DNA from 3 places in the Streptomyces sp. NPDC050658 genome. Region 2 is predicted to be linked to each of the others. Evidence: riboswitches for the same ligand, from Rfam matches in the RefSeq annotation. Region 2 holds a riboswitch; each other region holds the start of a gene.
What was found. Region 2 has a riboswitch for cobalamin ahead of ACIBKX_RS03355 (prenyltransferase/squalene oxidase repeat-containing protein). Riboswitches for the same ligand answer to the same signal wherever they lie in the genome.
Positions count from the first base shown of each region.

Region 1: it holds a riboswitch for cobalamin, as region 2 does, so the genes downstream of both, ACIBKX_RS00375 (cobalamin biosynthesis protein) here and ACIBKX_RS03355 (prenyltransferase/squalene oxidase repeat-containing protein) in region 2, are expected to answer to the same signal.
Region 3: it holds a riboswitch for cobalamin, as region 2 does, so the genes downstream of both, ACIBKX_RS02580 (ABC transporter substrate-binding protein) here and ACIBKX_RS03355 (prenyltransferase/squalene oxidase repeat-containing protein) in region 2, are expected to answer to the same signal.

Region 1 is NZ_JBITGM010000001.1:66,172-72,384, forward strand. It holds gene ACIBKX_RS00355 (helix-turn-helix transcriptional regulator) at 102-962, shown strand; gene ACIBKX_RS00360 (hypothetical protein) at 1,006-1,539, shown strand; gene ACIBKX_RS00365 (hypothetical protein) at 1,472-1,780, opposite strand; gene ACIBKX_RS00370 (DUF397 domain-containing protein) at 1,791-1,991, opposite strand; cobalamin riboswitch at 2,236-2,371, shown strand; gene ACIBKX_RS00375 (cobalamin biosynthesis protein) at 2,479-3,531, shown strand; gene ACIBKX_RS00380 (cobyric acid synthase) at 3,528-5,075, shown strand; gene ACIBKX_RS00385 (putative cobaltochelatase) at 5,092-6,213, shown strand, end outside.
Region 2 is NZ_JBITGM010000001.1:721,340-727,552, forward strand. It holds gene ACIBKX_RS03340 (DoxX family protein) at 1-95, opposite strand, end outside; gene sigJ (RNA polymerase sigma factor SigJ) at 124-1,041, opposite strand; gene ACIBKX_RS03350 (MBL fold metallo-hydrolase) at 1,288-2,337, shown strand; cobalamin riboswitch at 2,401-2,526, shown strand; gene ACIBKX_RS03355 (prenyltransferase/squalene oxidase repeat-containing protein) at 2,649-3,869, shown strand; gene ACIBKX_RS03360 (SCO2322 family protein) at 3,866-4,570, shown strand; gene ACIBKX_RS03365 (energy-coupling factor transporter transmembrane component T) at 4,579-5,820, shown strand; gene ACIBKX_RS03370 (ATP-binding cassette domain-containing protein) at 5,817-6,213, shown strand, end outside.
Region 3 is NZ_JBITGM010000001.1:546,997-553,209, forward strand. It holds gene ACIBKX_RS02565 (substrate-binding domain-containing protein) at 1-448, shown strand, start outside; gene ACIBKX_RS02570 (ABC transporter ATP-binding protein) at 523-1,314, opposite strand; gene ACIBKX_RS02575 (iron chelate uptake ABC transporter family permease subunit) at 1,311-2,339, opposite strand; gene ACIBKX_RS02580 (ABC transporter substrate-binding protein) at 2,336-3,376, opposite strand; cobalamin riboswitch at 3,469-3,655, opposite strand; gene ACIBKX_RS02585 (VOC family protein) at 3,663-4,145, opposite strand; gene ACIBKX_RS02590 (helix-turn-helix domain-containing protein) at 4,151-5,137, opposite strand; gene ACIBKX_RS02595 (haloacid dehalogenase-like hydrolase) at 5,213-6,213, shown strand, end outside.

The DNA.
Region 1 (6,213 bases), 660 kb from region 2:
TGGCATACTGGCAGGAAGCTGTCTGCTAGCGTCGGCTGCACATATAGCACTTTGCCATATGCCATGGAAACGAGCAGTCACGTCGACAGCGAGGAGCCACCATGCCGAGGGACAGGGAAGTCGATCCGAGCCTGAATCGCCGCAGGCTCCGGATCGCACTCCGCAAGGCCCGTGAGAATTCGATGCAGTCGCAGGGCCAGGCGGCCCACGCCCTGGACTGGTCACTTTCCAAGATCATGAGGATCGAGCAGGGAACGGTCAGCCTGTCCGTCACCGATCTGCGCGCGCTGCTCCAGCAGTACGAGGTGTCGGACGCCACGCTCTCCGCGGAGCTGGAAGAGGCGGCTCGCGGGTCCAAGGGAGCCAGCTGGTGGGCCCAGTACAACGACGTGATCGGCCCGCAGTTCAGCCAGTACCTGGGGTACGAGAGCGCCGCCGCGTCCTTTCGCACGTACAACCCGATCATCGTTCCCGGCCTGCTGCAGACGGACGAATACGCGATGGCGCTCCTCGCCCCGCGCGTCAACGAGCAGAAGGCCCGGCGGATCGTAGATCTGCGGACGGCCCGCCAGGATCGCGCCCTGGAGGGCGCGGAGCCGCCGTACACGTTCTTCGTCGTCGACGAGGCGGCCCTGCACCGGCAGGTCGGCGGGCCGCGTGTGCAGCGTGCCCAGTTGCAGCACCTGGTCTCCCTGGCGGACCGTCCGAAGGTCTCCCTCCAGGTGCTGCCGTTCACGGCGGGCGCCCACTACTCCACCCTGAGCAGCTTCATCCTGCTCGGCTTCCTGGACGACGAGGATCTGCTGTACCTGGAGGCCCAGGGGAACCAGTCGATCCGCGACGACCACGAGCTGATCGTGCGTCACCAGGAGTGCTTCGAGTCCCTCCGCGAGATCGCGTACGGCGGGGACAAGGCGATCGACCTGATCAACGAGATCAGGGACGGCATCGACAGCAGCTGATCTGCCGGGCCCGAGGAGCCCGGCGGGAGCGAGGAGGCCGCATATGCCAGCCGCGTTGCGAGAGTGGTGGCGGGGGGTCTTCGCGGCCATCCGGCAGACGCCGTGGCGGAACAGCGGGGACGACGGGGCGCACGGTGCGGGTGCGCCTGCCACGGACCCCTCCGCCGGGGCCACCGCTCCCCGGCGGGCACCGGCCGAGGACCCCTCCTACAACCGGCTCGTGCTCGAAGGGATGGGCGACCCGCTGGGTGCCGTGGTGATGGACATGCTGGACCACAACCGCACCGACGACCAGGCCCGGCTCTTCCGCACCAAGATCCGCAACTGCACCGGCTGCATACTCGTCCTGCTGCTCGCGCTCGCCGGAATGCTCGCCCTGCTCAGCGCCCTCGACCTGACGGCGTTCTGGCTGGTCTTCTCGGTGATCGGCGGGGTCATGACCCCCGTGGTGGCGCTGAGCCGTCAGCTGGCCAGGCTGATCACCGAGACCGGGACGAACCCGCCGACGCTCAGCGACGACCGCCGGGCCGTGGTGCCCGCGCAGCGACCCGATCCGCCTGCCGACGATCGTTCCTGAGCTCGGCGGAACCCCACCAGAGCCCCGCTGACACCGCGGTCACGGAGGCCGCGACACCCCAGGTGGCCAGGCGCGCGGCCGTGCCCTCGACGAGCAGCGCGACCAGCGCGCCCACCAGGGCCGCCGTCGCACCGAGCAGCGCGCAGACCACCACGGCCAGGACGACCGCCGAAGCCTTCCGCTTCCCCCCGTGTCCCCCGCTCACCAGGTGGCGTACTTCGGCGAGATGATGCTCAGTCATCCTTCCCCCCTCACTGTCCCCCTGTGCCGATCACTGCGTTCAGGAACGCTCGCCAGCGCTCAGCAGAGAAGACGACGCGTGGTCCCGACGGGTTCTGCGAATCACGGACAATCACCGCCTCTCGTACGAAGGCGACTTCGACGCAGTCTCCGTCGTGCCCGCTGTGGCTGCTCCTGCGCCACGACCGTCCGGCCCCGTTCTCGTTGCACACGCCGACCTCCCCCTACCGGAGAGCACGTCGCCGCACCATAGTGCCGTGGCCTCGGCCGGCCCAGCGGACCGCCGACAATCACCACAGAACGTCACGACCCGGACCCAAGCACGCTCGGAGCGCTCTCCGGATGTCGTGTTCCAGTCTAGGAAAGTTCAATTTCCGGGCCTAGGGAGATTCCGGCCCCATGTGGGTCTCCGCACACTCTCCCGTCCCAGGTCAACGGCAAGTTGACGGGCGTTGCGCGGCGTGGTGGACTGCCGGAGCCATTACGGCGGCAGCAGAGGAAACCGGTGTGAATCCGGTGCGGTCCCGCCACTGTCACCGGGGAGCGGACTCCCCGGGAGCCAGGAACTCTCGCCGCCGCGTCACGTCGAACCAGGGCGCGGACACCCTGAGTGAGGACATATCGCCATGCGCGGCCGCCCGTTGCCGGTTCCGTCTCTGACGTCGGGGTCCTTCCCCGGCAGCACGACCGGCTGACGCCATGAGTGCCGATCGCGACTTCGCGTACGGCGCCGCCGCCGGACTTCTCGGAGACCTTCTCCTCGGCGATCCTCGCCGCGGGCATCCGGTCGCCGCGTTCGGCCGTGCCGCGGGTGCCGTCGAGCGGGTGCTGTGGCGTGACCACCGCGGGTGGGGCGCGCTGCACACCGCCGTGTGTGCCGGGGGTGCCGCGGGCGCCGCCGCGCTCGCCTCTTGTCTTGTACGCCGTTCCCGTGCCGGATCCGTCGCGCTGACCGCCGCCGCGACCTGGACCGTGGTCGGCGGCACCTCCCTCGGCCGTGAGGCGCGGGCGATCGGCGGGGCGCTCGCCGCGGGGGACGTCGAGCTGGCCCGGGAGCGGCTGCCGCATCTGTGCGGGCGGGATCCGCAGGCGCTCGACGCCGACGGGATCGCGCGGGCCGTGGTCGAGTCCGTCGCCGAGAACACCTCTGACGCCGTGGTCGGGGCGCTGGTGTGGGGGGCGTTGGCGGGGGTTCCGGGGCTTGTCGGGTTCCGGGCCGTGAACACGCTGGACGCGATGGTGGGGCACAAGTCCGCGAAGTACCGGCGGTACGGGTGGGCTTCCGCTCGGCTCGACGATGTTCTGGGGTGGCCCGGGGCCCGGCTCACCGCCGCCCTCGCGGCAGCCGCCGGGGATTCGCCGCGGGGCGCGCTGCGGGCTTGGCGGGATGACGCCGGTCGGCATCCGAGTCCCAACGCGGGGCCCGTGGAAGCGGCCTTCGCGGGGGCGTTGGGCGTACGGCTCGGCGGAACTCTCTCGTACGGGGGTCGAGTGGAGCACCGCCCTGTTCTGAACGGGGGTGGGCGCCCTGTGGCCGTGGCCGACATCGAGCGTGCGGTAAAGCTGTCCCGGCGGGTTGGGGTGCTGGCGCTTGGAGTTGCCATTGCCGCACGGCTGAGCCGGAACCCGGCGACTGGGGCTGTGCCCACCCTTCCCCAAGCTCTCGGCTCCGCTCGACCAGGGGAGGCCCCACTCGCCCTGCGGAACGCCTGCCCACAGCCGAAGCAGCTTAGATCTAGGAGAACCTCATGAGTGGTGGGCTGCTTGTTGCCGGGACCACCTCCGATGCCGGGAAGAGTGTTGTCACCGCCGGGATCTGTCGGTGGCTGGCGCGTAAAGGCGTGTCCGTCGCGCCCTTCAAGGCGCAGAACATGTCGCTCAACTCCTTCGTCACCCGCGAGGGCGCCGAGATCGGGCGGGCGCAGGCCATGCAGGCGCAGGCCGCCCGCGTCGAGCCGAGCGCGCTGATGAATCCCGTGCTGCTCAAGCCGGGCAGCGACCGCAGCAGTCAGGTCGTGCTCATGGGGAAGCCCGTGGGCGAGATGACCGCGCGCGGGTTCTTCGGGGGGTCTGGGGGGTCGTCCCCCGGGGAAAGGCTGCACGGGGGGCGCCGGGCGGCGCTGCTCGACACCGTCGTGGGATGCCTGGAGGAACTTCGGGGCAGCTATGACGCCGTGATCTGCGAAGGCGCGGGCAGTCCCGCCGAGATCAATCTGCGGCGTACCGACATCGTGAACATGGGGATCGCGCGGGCCGCCCGCTTTCCCGTGCTCGTCGTCGGGGACATCGACCGGGGCGGCGTCTTCGCGTCCTTCTTCGGTACGACCGCCCTGCTGAGCCCCGAGGACCAGGAGCTGGTCGCCGGGTATCTCGTCAACAAGTTCCGGGGCGACGTCTCGCTGCTCGAACCGGGGCTCGACATGCTGCACGGGCTCACCGGGCGGCGCACGTTCGGTGTGCTGCCCTTCCAGCACGGGCTCGGCATCGACGAGGAGGACGGGCTCCGGGTGTCCCTGCGGGGCGCCGTGCGGGAGTCCGTCGTCGCGCCGCCGGTCGGCGAGGACGTGCTGCGGGTCGCCGTCTGTGCCGTACCGCTGATGTCCAACTTCACGGACGTGGACGCGCTCGCCGCCGAGCCGGGTGTCGTCGTGCGGTTCGTGGACCGGGCCGAGGAACTCGTCGACGCGGACCTCGTCGTCGTACCGGGCACGCGCGGGACCGTGCGCGCCCTGGAGTGGCTGCGGGAGCGCGGGCTCGCGGACGCCGTCGCGCGGCGCGCGGCCGAGGGGCGGCCGGTGCTCGGGATCTGCGGCGGCTTCCAGGTGCTCGGCGAGCGCATCGAGGACGACGTGGAGTCGCGGGCCGGGGCCGTGGACGGGCTCGGACTGCTGCCCGTGCGGGTGCGGTTCGCCCGCGAGAAGACCCTGGCGCGGCCCGTCGGCGAGGCGCTCGGTGAGCCCGTCGAGGGGTACGAGATCCATCACGGGGTCGCCGAAGTCCTGGGCGGGGAAGCCTTCTTGGACGGCTGCCGGGTCGGCGAGGTGTGGGGCACGCACTGGCACGGCTCGCTGGAGAGCGACGCGTTCCGGCGCCGCTTCCTCGCCGAGGTCGCCCGCGCCGCGGGGCGCCGCTTCGTGCCCGCGCCCGACACCAGCTTCGGCACCCTGCGCGAGGAGCAGCTCGATCTGCTCGGCGACCTGATCGAAGAGCACGCGGACACCGACGCGCTGCTCGGCCTGATCGAGACCGGCGCACCGGCCGGTCTCCCCTTCATCGCACCGGGGGCACCCCGATGACCGTCCTGGAGGCCTTGTGAGTACCCCCTATCCGTTCACCGCGCTCGTCGGCCAGGACGATCTGCGGCTCGCGCTGCTGCTCAACGCCGTGTCGCCCGCCGTCGGCGGTGTTCTCGTACGAGGCGAGAAGGGCACCGCCAAGTCCACTGCCGTGCGGGCCCTTTCGGCGCTGCTCCCGCAGGTGCCGGTGGTCGCGGGCTGCCGCTTCTCCTGCGATCCGGGCGCCGCCGATCCGGCCTGCCCCGACGGTCCGCACGAGGCCGGCGGGGACTCCGTGCGCGACGCGCGGATGGTCGAACTGCCCGTCGGCGCCTCCGAGGACCGCCTGGTCGGGGCCCTGGACATCGAGCGGGCGCTCGCCGAGGGCGTGAAGGCGTTCGAGCCGGGACTGCTCGCCGACGCGCACCGCGGCATCCTCTACGTCGACGAAGTCAACCTGCTGCACGACCACTTGGTGGACCTGCTGCTGGACGCCGCCGCCATGGGCGCCTCGTACGTCGAGCGCGAGGGCGTGTCCGTGCGGCACGCCGCGCGCTTCCTGCTCGTCGGCACCATGAACCCCGAAGAGGGCGAACTGCGGCCGCAGTTGCTCGACCGGTTCGGGCTCACCGTCGAGGTGGCCGCGTCGCGCGAGACGGACCAGCGCGTGGAGGTCGTGCGGCGCCGCCTCGCGTACGACGACGACGCCGAGGGATTCGCCGCGCGCTGGGCCGACGACGAGGCCGCGCTGCGCGCCCGGATCGTCGCCGCCCGCGCGCTGCTCCCCCAAGTCCGGCTCGGCGACGGGGCGTTGCGGCAGATCGCCGCCACCTGCGCGGCGTTCGAGGTGGACGGGATGCGGGCCGACATCGTGATGGCCCGTACGGCGACGGCGCTCGCCGCCTGGGCCGGGCGCGAGGACGTGCTCGCCGAGGACGTGCGGCAGGCGGCGCTGCTCGCGCTTCCGCACCGGCGGCGGCGCAACCCCTTCGACGCGCCGGGCCTCGACGAGGACAAGCTGGACGACACCCTGGAGGAGTCCGCCGACGACGGCGGTGACAGTGGTGACGGGGGCGACGGGAGCGACGACAATCCGGATCCCGACGGGCCCGGCGGGGGCGGGCTTCCGCCGCAGAGCGGTCCGGACGCGCCCGGCTCC
Region 2 (6,213 bases):
GCGAGGACCTGGGGCGAGCGGACGTAGTCGACGCAGGCGGCCCAGAAGTTGGCGGCAGCGGTCAGCAGGGTGACGGTGACGTAGGCGACGAACATGAATGGCTCCGGTGCGGTGCGGGGACGTTCAGGTGAGGTGGGCGAGCTTGTCGGGGTTGGTGACGTTGTAGAGGCCGCACACCTGCTCGCCGTCCGGTGCCAGGTCGAGGACGAGCACGGCGAACGGGGCGCCCCCGTCGAAGAGGACCACCGAGGGGTCGCCGTTGATGTGGCAGTACCGGATGTCGGCCCCCGCCGTCCGGTGCGCGGCCCGCTTCAGGAGCAGCTCGGTCACCTTGCCGCTGCCGTGCACCGGGCGCGGTCCTGCGGCCGGCGCCTTGCCCCCGCCGTCGACCCAGAGCACGACGTCCGGCGCGAGCAGCCGCAGCAGGGTCTGCGCGTCCCCTTCGGCGACCGCCTCCGCGAACCGCCGGGTGACCTCGGCGCGGCGGCGCGCGTCGGCGTGCCCCTCGGGGCGCCGGGCCCGCACGTGTTCGCGGGCCCGGTGGGCGAGCTGCCGCACGGCGGCCGGGGTGCGGCCGATGATCCCGGCGGTCTCGGTGTGCGCGTACCCGAAGACCTCGTGCAGCACGAACACCGCGCGCTCCAGCGGCGAGAGGGTCTCCAGGACCACGAGGAGGGCCATCGAGACGGACTCGGCGCGCTCGACCGCCTCGGCGGCGTCCGGCACATGGCCGGGGTCGACGGCGCCGGTGAGCAGCGGCTCGGGGAGCCAGGGGCCGATATAGGTCTCGCGGCGCCGGCTGATGGCCGCCTGCCGGTCGAGGGCCTTGTTCATCGCGATGCGTACGAGATAGGCGCGCGGGCTCTCGATCGGCCGGGCGTCACGGGCCGCGTGCCGGGGCGCCCAGGCGAGCCAGGTCTCCTGGAGGACGTCCTCGGTGTCGGCGACGGTGCCGAGCATGTTGTAGACGAGGGAGAACAGCAGCTCGCGGTGGTCGACGAAGGCGCGGGTCGCGTCGTCCGCCTCGGAAGTGCCGGACATGTGGGTCTCCTCTTGTCTTCTCTGCGGAGCCCTGTTCATGTCTTCTCTCGCGGGGCTCTGTGTCCTAGGACTCCGCGGGGCGGTCCGGGTGTGACATCGGGTCCGCCGAATGTGACCGTCGCCTCACTTCCGTCTGCCGCCGCCAAGCTCCCTGACGAAACAGTCGACTTGGGCGATCATTGGAACTAGTTCTAGTTACGGCGACACAGAGCCGCCGCAGAGAGCCATGGAGAGATGAGGCGCCCGATGACGCAGGTGACCGATCCGCAGGTGACCGAGCACGGCGGTGGCGTATGGAGCGTCAAGGTCCCCATCCCCGACAACCCCCTCGGCTTCACCCTGGTCCATCTCCTGGACACCGACGGCGGGCCCGTCCTGATCGACACGGGCTGGGACGACCCGACGTCCTGGGACACCCTGGCCGCCGGTCTCGCCGCGTGCGGTACGTCCGTGGAGGCGGTGCACGGCGTCGTCATCACCCACCACCACCCCGACCACCACGGCCTGTCCGCCAAGGTCCGCGAGGCCTCGGGGGCCTGGATCGCGATGCACGAGGCCGACGCGGCGGTGGTGCGGCGCACCCGCTCCAACCCCTCGGAGCGCTGGTTCGACTACATGGCGCGGAAGCTGACGGCCGCGGGCGCCCCCGCCGAGCACGTCGCCCCGCTGCTCGCCGCGCGCGACGCGGGCCGCGCACCGAGGCTGCCCGGCCTGCAGCCCGCGCTCCCCGACCGGGACATCACTCCGGGCGAGCTGCTCGAACTGCCGGGCCGCAGGCTCCGCGCGATCTGGACGCCGGGCCACACCCCCGGCCACGTCTGCCTGCACCTGGAGGAGGAGCACCCGGCGGGGCTCGCGGGCAACGGCCGCCTCTTCTCCGGCGACCATCTGCTCCCCGGGATCACCCCGCACATCGGCCTGTACGAGGACCCGGACGACGACACGGTGACGGACCCGCTGGGCGACTACCTCGACTCCTTGGAGCGGGTCGGCCGCCTGGGTCCCGCCGAAGTGCTGCCTGCCCACCAGCACACGTTCACCGACGCACCGGCCCGCGTCCGGGAGATCCTGGCCCACCACGAGGAGCGGCTGAACGACCTGCTCGCCCTGCTCGCCGACCCCCTCACCCCCTGGCAGCTCGCCGAGCGCATGGAGTGGAACCGCCCCTGGGCCGAGATTCGCTACGGCTCGCGCAGCATCGCCGTGTCGGAGGTGGAGGCGCATGTGCGGCGCCTGGTGAAGCTGGGGCGCGCGGAGGCCGTGGGGAACGATCCGGTGCGGTACGTGGCGGTGTGAGGCCGCCGCGGTGTGGCGCGGGCCCCGGGCGCCCAGGGTCACTCGCGCTACGGGCCGGTAGAGTGAGCCCGTCGTCATCATGCCCGTACAGGGGGAAGCCGGTGCGAATCCGGCGCTGACCCGCAGCCGTGTAACACCGCCCCAAAGCGGTGAACAGCCGGAATGCCCGGTACGGAACATGACCGGCTCGCCTCATCGGACCCCCCGATGAACGGCACCGTCGAGGTATACGGAGCCGGAGCCGCCCGGAGCCGTGCCCGTCGCGCGCCCGTGCTGCCCCGCTCCCCGCAGGGAGAGGCACCCGCCGCATCATGAACGTTCGCCGCAGCGCAGCGGTCCTGGCCGCCGTCGCCGTGTTCGGTTCGGCCGCCGCCCCGGCCGCCTTCGCGGACACCGCGAAGCCGTCGCCCTCCGCCAAGCTGCCCTCCGGTCTGTACGGCGACAAGGACCCCAAGTTCGACGGGGTGTTCCGGCAGTCGTACGCCCTGCTCGCCCAGGACTCGGCCGGGGTGAAGCCCGCCGACAAGTCCGTCGACTGGCTCACCGGCCAGCAGTGCGCGAGCGGCGGCTTCGCCGCGTACCGCGCGGACGCGGGCGAGCCCTGCGACTCCAAGACGATGGTCGACACCAACGCGACCGCCGCCGCCGTGCAGGCGCTCACCGCGCTCGGCGGTCAGGACAAGGCCGTCAAGAAGAGCGTCGGCTGGCTGAAGTCCGTGCAGAACAAGGACGGCGGCTGGGGCTACAGCCCCGGCATGGACTCCGACGCCAACTCGACCGGCATCGTGATCGGCGCGCTCACCGGCGCGGGCGAGAAGCCTCAGTCGGTGAAGTCGCAGGACGGCAAGTCCCCGTACGACGCGCTGCCGAAGCTCGCCATGGACTGCGGCAAGGACGGCGGCGCCTTCGGCCTCGCCGACATGAAGACCGGCAAGCTCGCGCCGAACGCGGACGCGACGGCGGCCGGTGTGCTCGGCGGCTACGGCCGGGGCCTGGTCGTGGCCCCGTCCAAGGCGACGAAGCCCGCGTCCCCGAAGTGCACGGAGGCGAAGACCGCCGAGCAGGCCGCGTCGAACGGCACCGGCTACCTCCTCAAGACCCTCGCCAAGACCGACGACCACCTGATGTCGGCGATGCCCGGCGCCAAGGCCCAGCCCGACTACGGCAACACCGCGGACTCCGTGCTCGCGCTCGCCGCGGCCGGTCAGCCGGAGCAGGCGAAGAAGTCGGCGCAGTGGCTGGCGGAGAACTCCGCGGACTGGGCGAAGACGTCCGGCCCGGCCGCCTACGCCCAGCTGATCTTCGCCGCCCACGCCTCGGGCCTCGACGCGCGCGACTTCGGCGGCGCGGACCTGGTCAAGCAGCTCAACGCGCAGGGTCCCGCCCCGCAGGCCACCGAGGAGCCGGGCGACAAGAAGAAGGACGACGACAACGGCGGCGTCAGCGTGTGGTGGATCGTCGGCGTCGGCCTGGTCTTCGGCGCGGGCATCGGCTTCCTCTTCAGCGGCCGCAACAAGAAGCAGCAGCTGTGACCCGTCCCCGTCCGCACCGCCCCGTACGGCTCGTCGTCGGGGCGGTGCTCGCCGCGCTCCTCGCCCCCCTGTTCACGGTCGTCGCCGCCGCGCCCGCACAGGCCGCCGGCTACCGCTACTGGTCCTTCTGGGACCGGGACGGCTCGACGTGGACGTACGCGAGCCAGGGTCCGAGCACCGCGCGGCCCGAGGACGGGGCCGTGCAGGGCTTCCGGTTCTCCGTGTCCGAGGACTCGAAGGACGCCGCGAAGCCGCGCGGCGCCGCCGACTTCGACACGATCTGCGCCAAGACCCCGGCCGAGGACGGTCACAAGCGCGTCGCGCTCGTCATCGACTTCGGTACGCCGGGTGACGCGCCCGGCGGCGAGACCCCGCCGAAGCCGCGGACCGCGTGCGCGCGCGTCGCGGACGACGCGACCAGCGCGGACGCCCTCGCCGCCGTGGCCAAGCCGCTGCGCTACGACAGCAACGCGCTGCTGTGCGCCATCGCCGGCTACCCGAAGTCGGGCTGCGGCGAGCAGGTCGCGGGCGACGGCGGGGCGGACGGCGGGGCCGAGAAGAAGCCCACCGCCGCCGAGTCCGGGGCGTCCGACGCGACAGACGGCTCCGGCGGTCCTTCCGTCGGTCTGATCGCGGGTGTCGCGGCCATCGCCCTGCTCGGTGCCGCCGCCGTCTGGCAGGCCCGCCGCCGCCGCGGCTGAACCGCACGATGACCGGTCCCGCGAGTGCCTCCCCCGGCGTGCTGAAGAGACGTCTCGCCCCCGCCGCGCACCGGAGCAACGCGCTGCATCCGGGCGCCTGGTGGGTCTGGGCGCTCGGCCTCGGCACGGCGGCGTCCCGGACGACGAACCCGCTGCTCATCGGGCTGCTGATCGGCGTCGCGGGATATGTCGTGGCGGCGCGGCGGACGTCCGCCCCGTGGGCGAGGTCGTACGGCGCGTTCGTGAAGCTGGGTCTGGTCGTGATCGGCATCCGGCTGGTCTTCGCGATCGTCCTCGGCTCGCCGATCCCCGGTACGCATGTCGTCGTCACGCTCCCCGAGGTGCCGCTGCCCGACTGGGCGAAGGGGGTGCGGATCGGCGGCCGGGTGACGGCCGAGGGGCTGCTCTTCGCGCTCTACGACGGCATCCGGCTCGCGGGACTCCTTGTCTGTGTCGGCGCCGCGAACGCGCTCGCCAGCCCGTCCCGGCTGCTCAAGTCACTGCCGGGGGCGCTGTACGAGGTGGGGGTCGCCGTCGTCGTGGCGATGACGTTCGCGCCGAACCTGATCACCGACGTGCAGCGGCTGCGGGCCGCGCGGCGGCTGCGCGGACGGCCGGACAACGGGATCAGGGGGCTGCTCCAGGTGGGGCTCCCGGTCCTGGAGGGCGCCTTGGAGCGCTCGGTCGCGCTGGCCGCCGCGATGGACGCACGCGGTTTCGGGCGGACCGTGCCCGTGCCGGCGGGGGTGCGCAGGGCGACGGCCGTGCTGACCCTCGGCGGTCTGATGGGCGTCTGCGTGGGAACGTACGGGCTGCTGACCGAGCAGGGCGCCTCCTACGGGCTGCCCGCCCTGGCCGCCGGAGTGCTCGCCGCGCTCGCCGGACTCCGCCTCGGCGGCCGCCGCTCCGTGCGCACCCGCTACCGGCCCGACCCGTGGGGCGTGCGCGCCTGGCTGGTCGCCGGGTCCGGGATCGCGGTGGCGGCCCTGACGATCTGGTCCGCGTCCCAGGACTTCGCGGCGCTGCACCCCGGAGTCGTCCCGCTGGTCGCCCCGACCCTGCCGCTGCTGCCCGCGGCGGCGGCGCTGCTCGGCCTGCTGCCGGCGTTCGTGGCGCCGGTGCCGTCGGAGGGGGCGGCGACTCCGGCACCCGTACCCGCCTCCGGGGAGCCGGTCCCCGCACCGAACACGTCGCCCGCCGCCTGGCGGACGCCGCTGTCCAAGTCCGTACCCCCCGAGGAGCCCTCATGATCCGCTTCGAGGACGTCTCGGTGACCTACGAGGGGGCGGCGGGGCCCACCGTCCAAGGGGTCGATCTCGCCGTGCCGGAGGGCGAGTTGGTGCTCCTCGTCGGCCCCTCCGGAGTCGGCAAGTCGACGCTGCTCGGCACGGTGAGCGGACTCGTCCCGCACTTCACCGGCGGCACCCTGCGCGGCCGGGTGACCGTCGCCGGACGTGACACCCGCACCCACAAGCCCCGCGAACTCGCCGATGTGGTCGGCACGGTGGGCCAGGACCCGCTCTCGCACTTCGTGACGGACACCGTCGAGGACGAGCTGGCGTACGGGATGGAGTCGCTGGGGCTCGGCCCCGACGTGATGCGCCGCCGAGTGGAGGAGACCCTCGACCTGCTCGGCCTCGCCG
Region 3 (6,213 bases), 170 kb from region 2:
CGGCCATGACTACAAGGAGCTGGTGCCGGTCGGCCCGTTCGACGGCCGGCTGTCCGGCGGCACCCGCTCGAAGAAGCTGGCCGACAACGTCGCCGGGCTCGAACCGGGTGGTGCGACCGGTCTGTACGACACCCTGGACGCGGCGGTGCGGACGCTGCGGAAGGACTACGACCCGGGGGCCATCAACGCCGTCGTCCTGCTGACGGACGGCGTCAACGAGGACGGCAACAGCATCTCGCTGCCCGCCCTCCTGAAGCGGATCGGTGATCGCGGGCAGCCGCAGATCCGGGTGTTCACCATCGCCTACGGAGACAAGGCGGACAAGAAGGACGCCGGTGGCAGGACCGTCCTGGAGGAGGTCGCGTCGGCGACCGGCGGACGGGCGTACGACGCGAAGAACCCGAAGCTGATCCATGACGTGATCACGAGCGTGATCTCCAACTTCTGACGCCTCGCTCCTGATACGGCCGGTCCCGATGCCCGATGCCCGATGCCCTCAGCCCCGCAGGAAAGCGGACCACCTCAGCCCCGCAGGAAGCGGACCGACGGCCGGGCGTCCGGACCCGCGCCGTCCGGCTCCCGCGTCACCACCGCCCGTACCCCGTACACCTTCGCGATCAGCTCCTCGGTGATCACCTCCGCCGGGGTGCCCGCCGCATGGGCGGTGCCCTCGTGCAGGACGAGGAGGTGGTCGCAGAACATCGCCGCCAGGTTGAGGTCGTGCAGCGCGACGACCGTGGTCACGGGCAGGTCCGTCACCAGGGCGAGGAGGTCCAGCTGGTGCTGGATGTCGAGGTGGTTGGTGGGCTCGTCCAGGAGGAGTTCGCGGGGTTCCTGGGCCAGGGCGCGGGCGATCTGGACGCGTTGGCGTTCACCGCCGGAGAGGGTGTGCCAGGACTGGGCGGCGCGGTCGGCGAGGCCGGTGCGGGCCAGCGCATCGGAGACCGCCTCGTCGTCCCGCGCGGCGGGCGCCGACCAGGCCCTGCGGTGCGGGACACGGCCCAGACGTACGACATCACGTACCGTCAGTTCGACCTGTGTGTCGGCGTGTTGGTCGACCACGGCCAGTCTGCGCGCCACGGTCCTGCGGCCGAGTTCCGGCAGCGGGCTGCCGTCCAGGGTGACCACGCCCGACGCCGGGGACAGGACGCCGGACAGCAGGCGCAGGAGGGTGGACTTGCCCGAGCCGTTGGGGCCGAGCAGGCCCACCGTCGCGCCGGGCCGCGGAGCGATGCTCACCCCGTCGACGATCAGCCGGCCGCCCGCCCGCAGACTGACCCGGTCCGCCCGCAGGCCCTCGCCGTCTGACCTCATGTCATCGCCTTCCGCGTGCGGTAGAGGACGAGGACGAACGCCGGGACCCCGATGAGGGACGTGACGACACCCACCGGCACCTCCTGCGGGTCCAGGACCGTACGGGCCAGTGTGTCCACCCAGACCAGGAGCACCGCCCCCGCGAGCGCCGTGACCGGGAGCAGCCGGGCGTGCCCCGGTCCGACCACCGCGCGGGCCGCGTGCGGCAGGGCCAGGCCCACGAAGCCGATCGCGCCCGCGCTGCTGACCAGGACCGCCGTGAGCAGGGCCGTGGCGGTGAGGAGGATGAGACGGGTGCGGGCCACGTGGACGCCGAGGGTGGCCGCCGCGTCCTGGCCGAACGCGAACGCGTCCAGGGTGCGGGCCTGCGTCAGGCACACGGCGAGCGTCACCAGGAGGACCGCCGAGCCGATCCATACGTCGGTCCAGCCCACCCCGCTGAGCGAGCCGAGCAGCCAGAACAGCACCCCGCGCGTCGTCTCCGCGTCGGACGCCGTGAGGACCACGAACGAGGTGAGCGCGGAGAACAGCTGCATCGCCGCCACCCCGGAGAGCACGACCCGGTCGGCGCTCCCGCCCAGCGCGTGGCTGAGCAGCAGCACCAGGGCGAACGAGCACAGCGCCCCGGCGAAGGCCCCCGCGGAGACCGACACGACTCCCCCGCCGACGCCCAGGACGACCACCGCGACCGCCCCCGTGGACGCCCCGGAGGAGACGCCGAGCACGAACGGGTCGGCCAGCGGATTGCGCAGCAGCGACTGCAGGACCGCCCCGCACACCGCGAGCCCCGCGCCGCACACCGCCGCGAGCAGCGTGCGCGGCATCCGCAGGTTCCAGACGATGCCGTCCCGGATCGGCGTCAGACCCGTCTCTCCGCCGCCGAGGTGCGCCATGACGGCCGAGAACACGTCCGGTACGGAGATGTCGGCGGGGCCGATGGTGACGGTGACCGCCACGGAGAGCACGAGCGCCGCCACACCCGCTCCCCAGGCGAGCACCCCGCCGCCCGCGGCGGCGGCCCTCACTTCGCGAGCCCGAACTCGCGCAGCGCGTCCGCGACTTGCTCCACCCCGTCCACCGTACGGATCGTGGGGTTCATCGCCTGGCCGCTGAGCAGGACGTACCGCTTCTTCTTCACGGCGGTCAGGTTCTTGGTGACTGGGTTGGACTCCAGGAACTCGATCTTCTTCTTCGCGGACTCGGCGCTCTGCGCCTTGCGCGTGAGGTCGCCGATGACCAGGACGTCGGGGTCGCGGTCGGCCACGGTCTCCCAGTTGATCTGGGGCCACTCCTCGCGGGTGTCGTCGAAGACGTTCTTCGCGCCGAGTTCGCGGGTGATGATGCCGGGGGCGCCGCAGCAGCCCGCGATGTAGGGGGCCTTGGAGTCGGAGAACCAGTAGAGGAGCGTCGCGTCGGAGGCGTCGATGCCCTTCTTGGCCTTGGCGAGCCGCGCCTTCAGGTCGGCGACCAGACGCTCGCCGCGCTTCTCCACCCCGAACGCCCGCGCCAGGTCGCGCACTTCGCCGTAGACGGTGTCCATGGTGAGCGCCTTGACGCGGCTGCCGTCGCCGTCGCCGGTGTTGTCCTTGCCCGCGCAGTCGGTGGGCGAGACGTAGGAGGGGACGCCCAGTTCGGCGAACTTGGCGCGGTCGGCGGTGCCGCCCTTGCCGACCGTCGCGAGGAAGGAGGCGGTCACGAAGTCCGGCTCCTTGTCCAGGACCTTCTCGAAGGAGGGATAACGGTCGGAGAGCCGCTCGACCTTCGCGTTCTCCTTCTCCAGACCCTTGAGCACCGGATCGGTCCAGGTGCCGGTGCCGGCCATGCGGTCCGCGAGGCCGAGGGAGAGCAGGATCTCCGTGGAGCCCTGGTCCAGGGAGACGGCCCGCCGGGGCGGCGCCTTCAGCTCCGACTTCTTGCCGCAGGACGTGAGCGTCAGCGGATAGCCGGCGGCCTTCTTCCCGTCCGACGTCGCGGAGGAGCCGCCGCCGCAGGCGGTCAGGGTGAGGGCGAGGCAAACGGCCAGGACGCCGGATATCCGCACATGACGGGCGGTGGAGGACACACGTACCTGACGGGCTGTGGAGGACACACGATCCCTTGAGTCTCACGGCTCATACGCGGAGCCTGGCCTGCTTCGTCACCTCCGCCGCCCGGTGCGCGGACGGAGGTGCCAGCAGGTCTTCGGACTCGGGGATCGGCCGGACGGGGCGCCTTCCCAGGCGTCCGCGGACGCCCAGTGGCCGTTGCCCCGCCCGTTCCCCCTCACCGCTGCGCGTCAGTTCCGGATTCGCACCGGATTCCCTGGCCCTGGTGTGGGTTGACTGGCTTGCGCAAGTTACCACGCGAGGTCAGGGCGCCTTCTGGGGCCTCGGGGCACCCCGGTAGGTCCCGAAGGACCACTTGTTGCCCTCGGGATCGGCGATCGCGAACTCCCGGCTGCCGTACGGCTGGTCCTCGATCTCCCGGATGATCTTCACTCCGGCGTCGGTGAGCCGCCGGTACAGGTCGTCGACGTGGTCCGTGACGACGTACGCCCCGAAGGTGCCCGGCTTCAGGCACCAGTCCTGGGACGTCTCGTCGTACGAACCGAGCATGATCGCGCCGCCCTCGGGCCAGTCGAGCTCGGCGTGGGCCACCTTGTCGCCGTCTTCGTATACGGCGGTGCGCAGGAAGCCGACGGTGCCGACGAGGAAGTCGATCAGGGCGGGTGCGTCATGGGCCTGGAGCGTCGGCCAGACGTCCGGAGAGCGCTCGGCGGAGGCGGACCGGGGCTGCCGGTCTTCAGTGGTGTTCTCGGTGGTGTTCTCAGTGGCGTTCTCAGTGGTGTCCATGGCTCCTACTCTTCGCCCCCGCCGTGGCTCCCGGCTTGGATATTCCGGCACTCTTCGGCCACCCAGCCGGTGGGGCTCGTGCCGGTGTACTGCCGGAAGTCCCGTACGAGGTGGGAGTGGTCGTAGTAGCCGCAGTCGGCGGCGACCCCCGCCAGATCGGGCGCGGCACCCGCGGCGACGGAGCGGACGATCGCGGTGCGGGCCCGCTGGAAGCGCATCAGGCGGGCCGCCTGCTTCGGGGTCACGCCCGTCTCGGCGCGGAACAGCGCGGTCAGTCGGCGCTCGCTGAGCGCGACGTGCCGGGAGAGACCGCCGATCGTGCCCGCGCCCCGGTGTCTGGCCAGCCAGGCCCAGGCCTCGGCGACCTCGGGACGTACGGATCCCCCGTCGTCGGAGGCCGCGCACCGGCGCAGATAGCCGGACAGCGCCGCGAACCGCTCCTCCCAGCCGCCCTGCCCGCACAGCCGCTCCCGGACCTCGGTGGCACTCCGCCCCATCACCTCCGCGCCGGACGTGATCAGGTCGCCGCCGAGTTCGGCCGCCGGGACGCCGAACAGGGCGCGGGCGGCGAGCGGATGGACGGCGAGCTGGATGCCCGCCTCGTGCTCGGGCCTGACGACGTACGCCGGGCTCTGGTGCAGTCCGCCGAGGACGATGTCCGTGCGGCAGGCGTCGGCGCCGCCCGCCTGCTCGGGGGTGGCGCCGCCGACGACCGGGCCGTCCAGGGAGAAGATCAGCGTCAGATACGGGGACGGTACGCCTCGGTGCAGGCCCGGCCGCTCGGCCGCGGTGCGGTAGCCGACCGCGGACACGACCATGCCGTCGAGCCGTGGGACGGCCCGCACGAACTCGCGGGACGCGTTCTGCCCGGAGGCGGTCTCCATGGGTCCCAGTATGCGATGGACGCGGCCCGCGCGCGGGTCCTGGACGTTCGGTGCGGCTACCCCGCGCGGGGCCGCTCCATGCCCGCCGCGCGCGGTGATGTCGATCATGGGAATCCACGGTCCGGCCCCGTACGATGACCCGCCGCTCCGGACGGGGCGCGGACCGCTCTCAGGGGGCAAGACATGGCAGCAAGGACGGCAGTGACGACCAAGGGCAAGCTCGCGCTGCTCGGCACGGCGGGCGCGCTCACCGCGGCCGTACTCGCGGGGACGGCGCTCTGGCCGGGCGCGGAGGCCACCGCGGCGGAGACCTCCGCGCGGACCGCCGGCGAGCTGAAGCACTGGCCCAAGCCGGTGGCGGCGAAGCTCGGCAAGGTCATCGCCGAGAACGAGCACAAGGGTGCGTACGCCGTGTTCGACGCGGACAACACGACGTACCGCAACGACCTGGAGGAGTCGCTGCTGCCGTTCCTGGAGATGAAGGGGGTGCTGACCCGCAAGTCGATGGACCCGTCGCTGAAGGTCATCCCCTTCAAGGACACGGCGCAGCACAAGGAGAGCCTGTACAGCTACTACAACCGGCTCTGCGAGGTCGACGACCAGGTCTGCTATCCGTGGGCCGCGCAGATCTTCTCCGGTTTCACGCTCAAGGAGCTCAAGGGGTACGTCGACGACCTCCTCGCGTACGACAAGCCGATCCCGGCCGAGTACTACGAGGACGGGAAGCTGACGAAGACCGAGGTCGAGGCGCCCGAGTTCTTCACCGGCATGCAGGAGCTCTACAAGACGCTGCGCGCGCACGGCATCGAGGTGTACGTGGTCAGCGCGGCCAGCGAGGACCTGGTGCGAATGGTCCTCGCGGACCCCAAGTACGGGTACGACGTGAAGCCCGAGAACGTCATCGGTGTGGGCCTGCAGCTCAAGGACCGCAGGACCGGGGACGTCACCAGCTCCCGCAAGGAGATCGCGGAGGGCCGCTTCGACCCGAAGAAGCTGGCGGGGCGTGAGCTGACGCCGAACCTGTGGGCGCCGCTGACCTGGTTCCAGGGCAAGCCGGCGGCGATCAGCACGTACATCGACGAGTGGCGCAAGCCCGTCCTGGTGGCGGGCGACACCCCGGCGAGCGACGGGCCCATGCTGTTCCACTCCGCCGACGTGGCGCACGGCGGGGCGCGGGTCTGGGT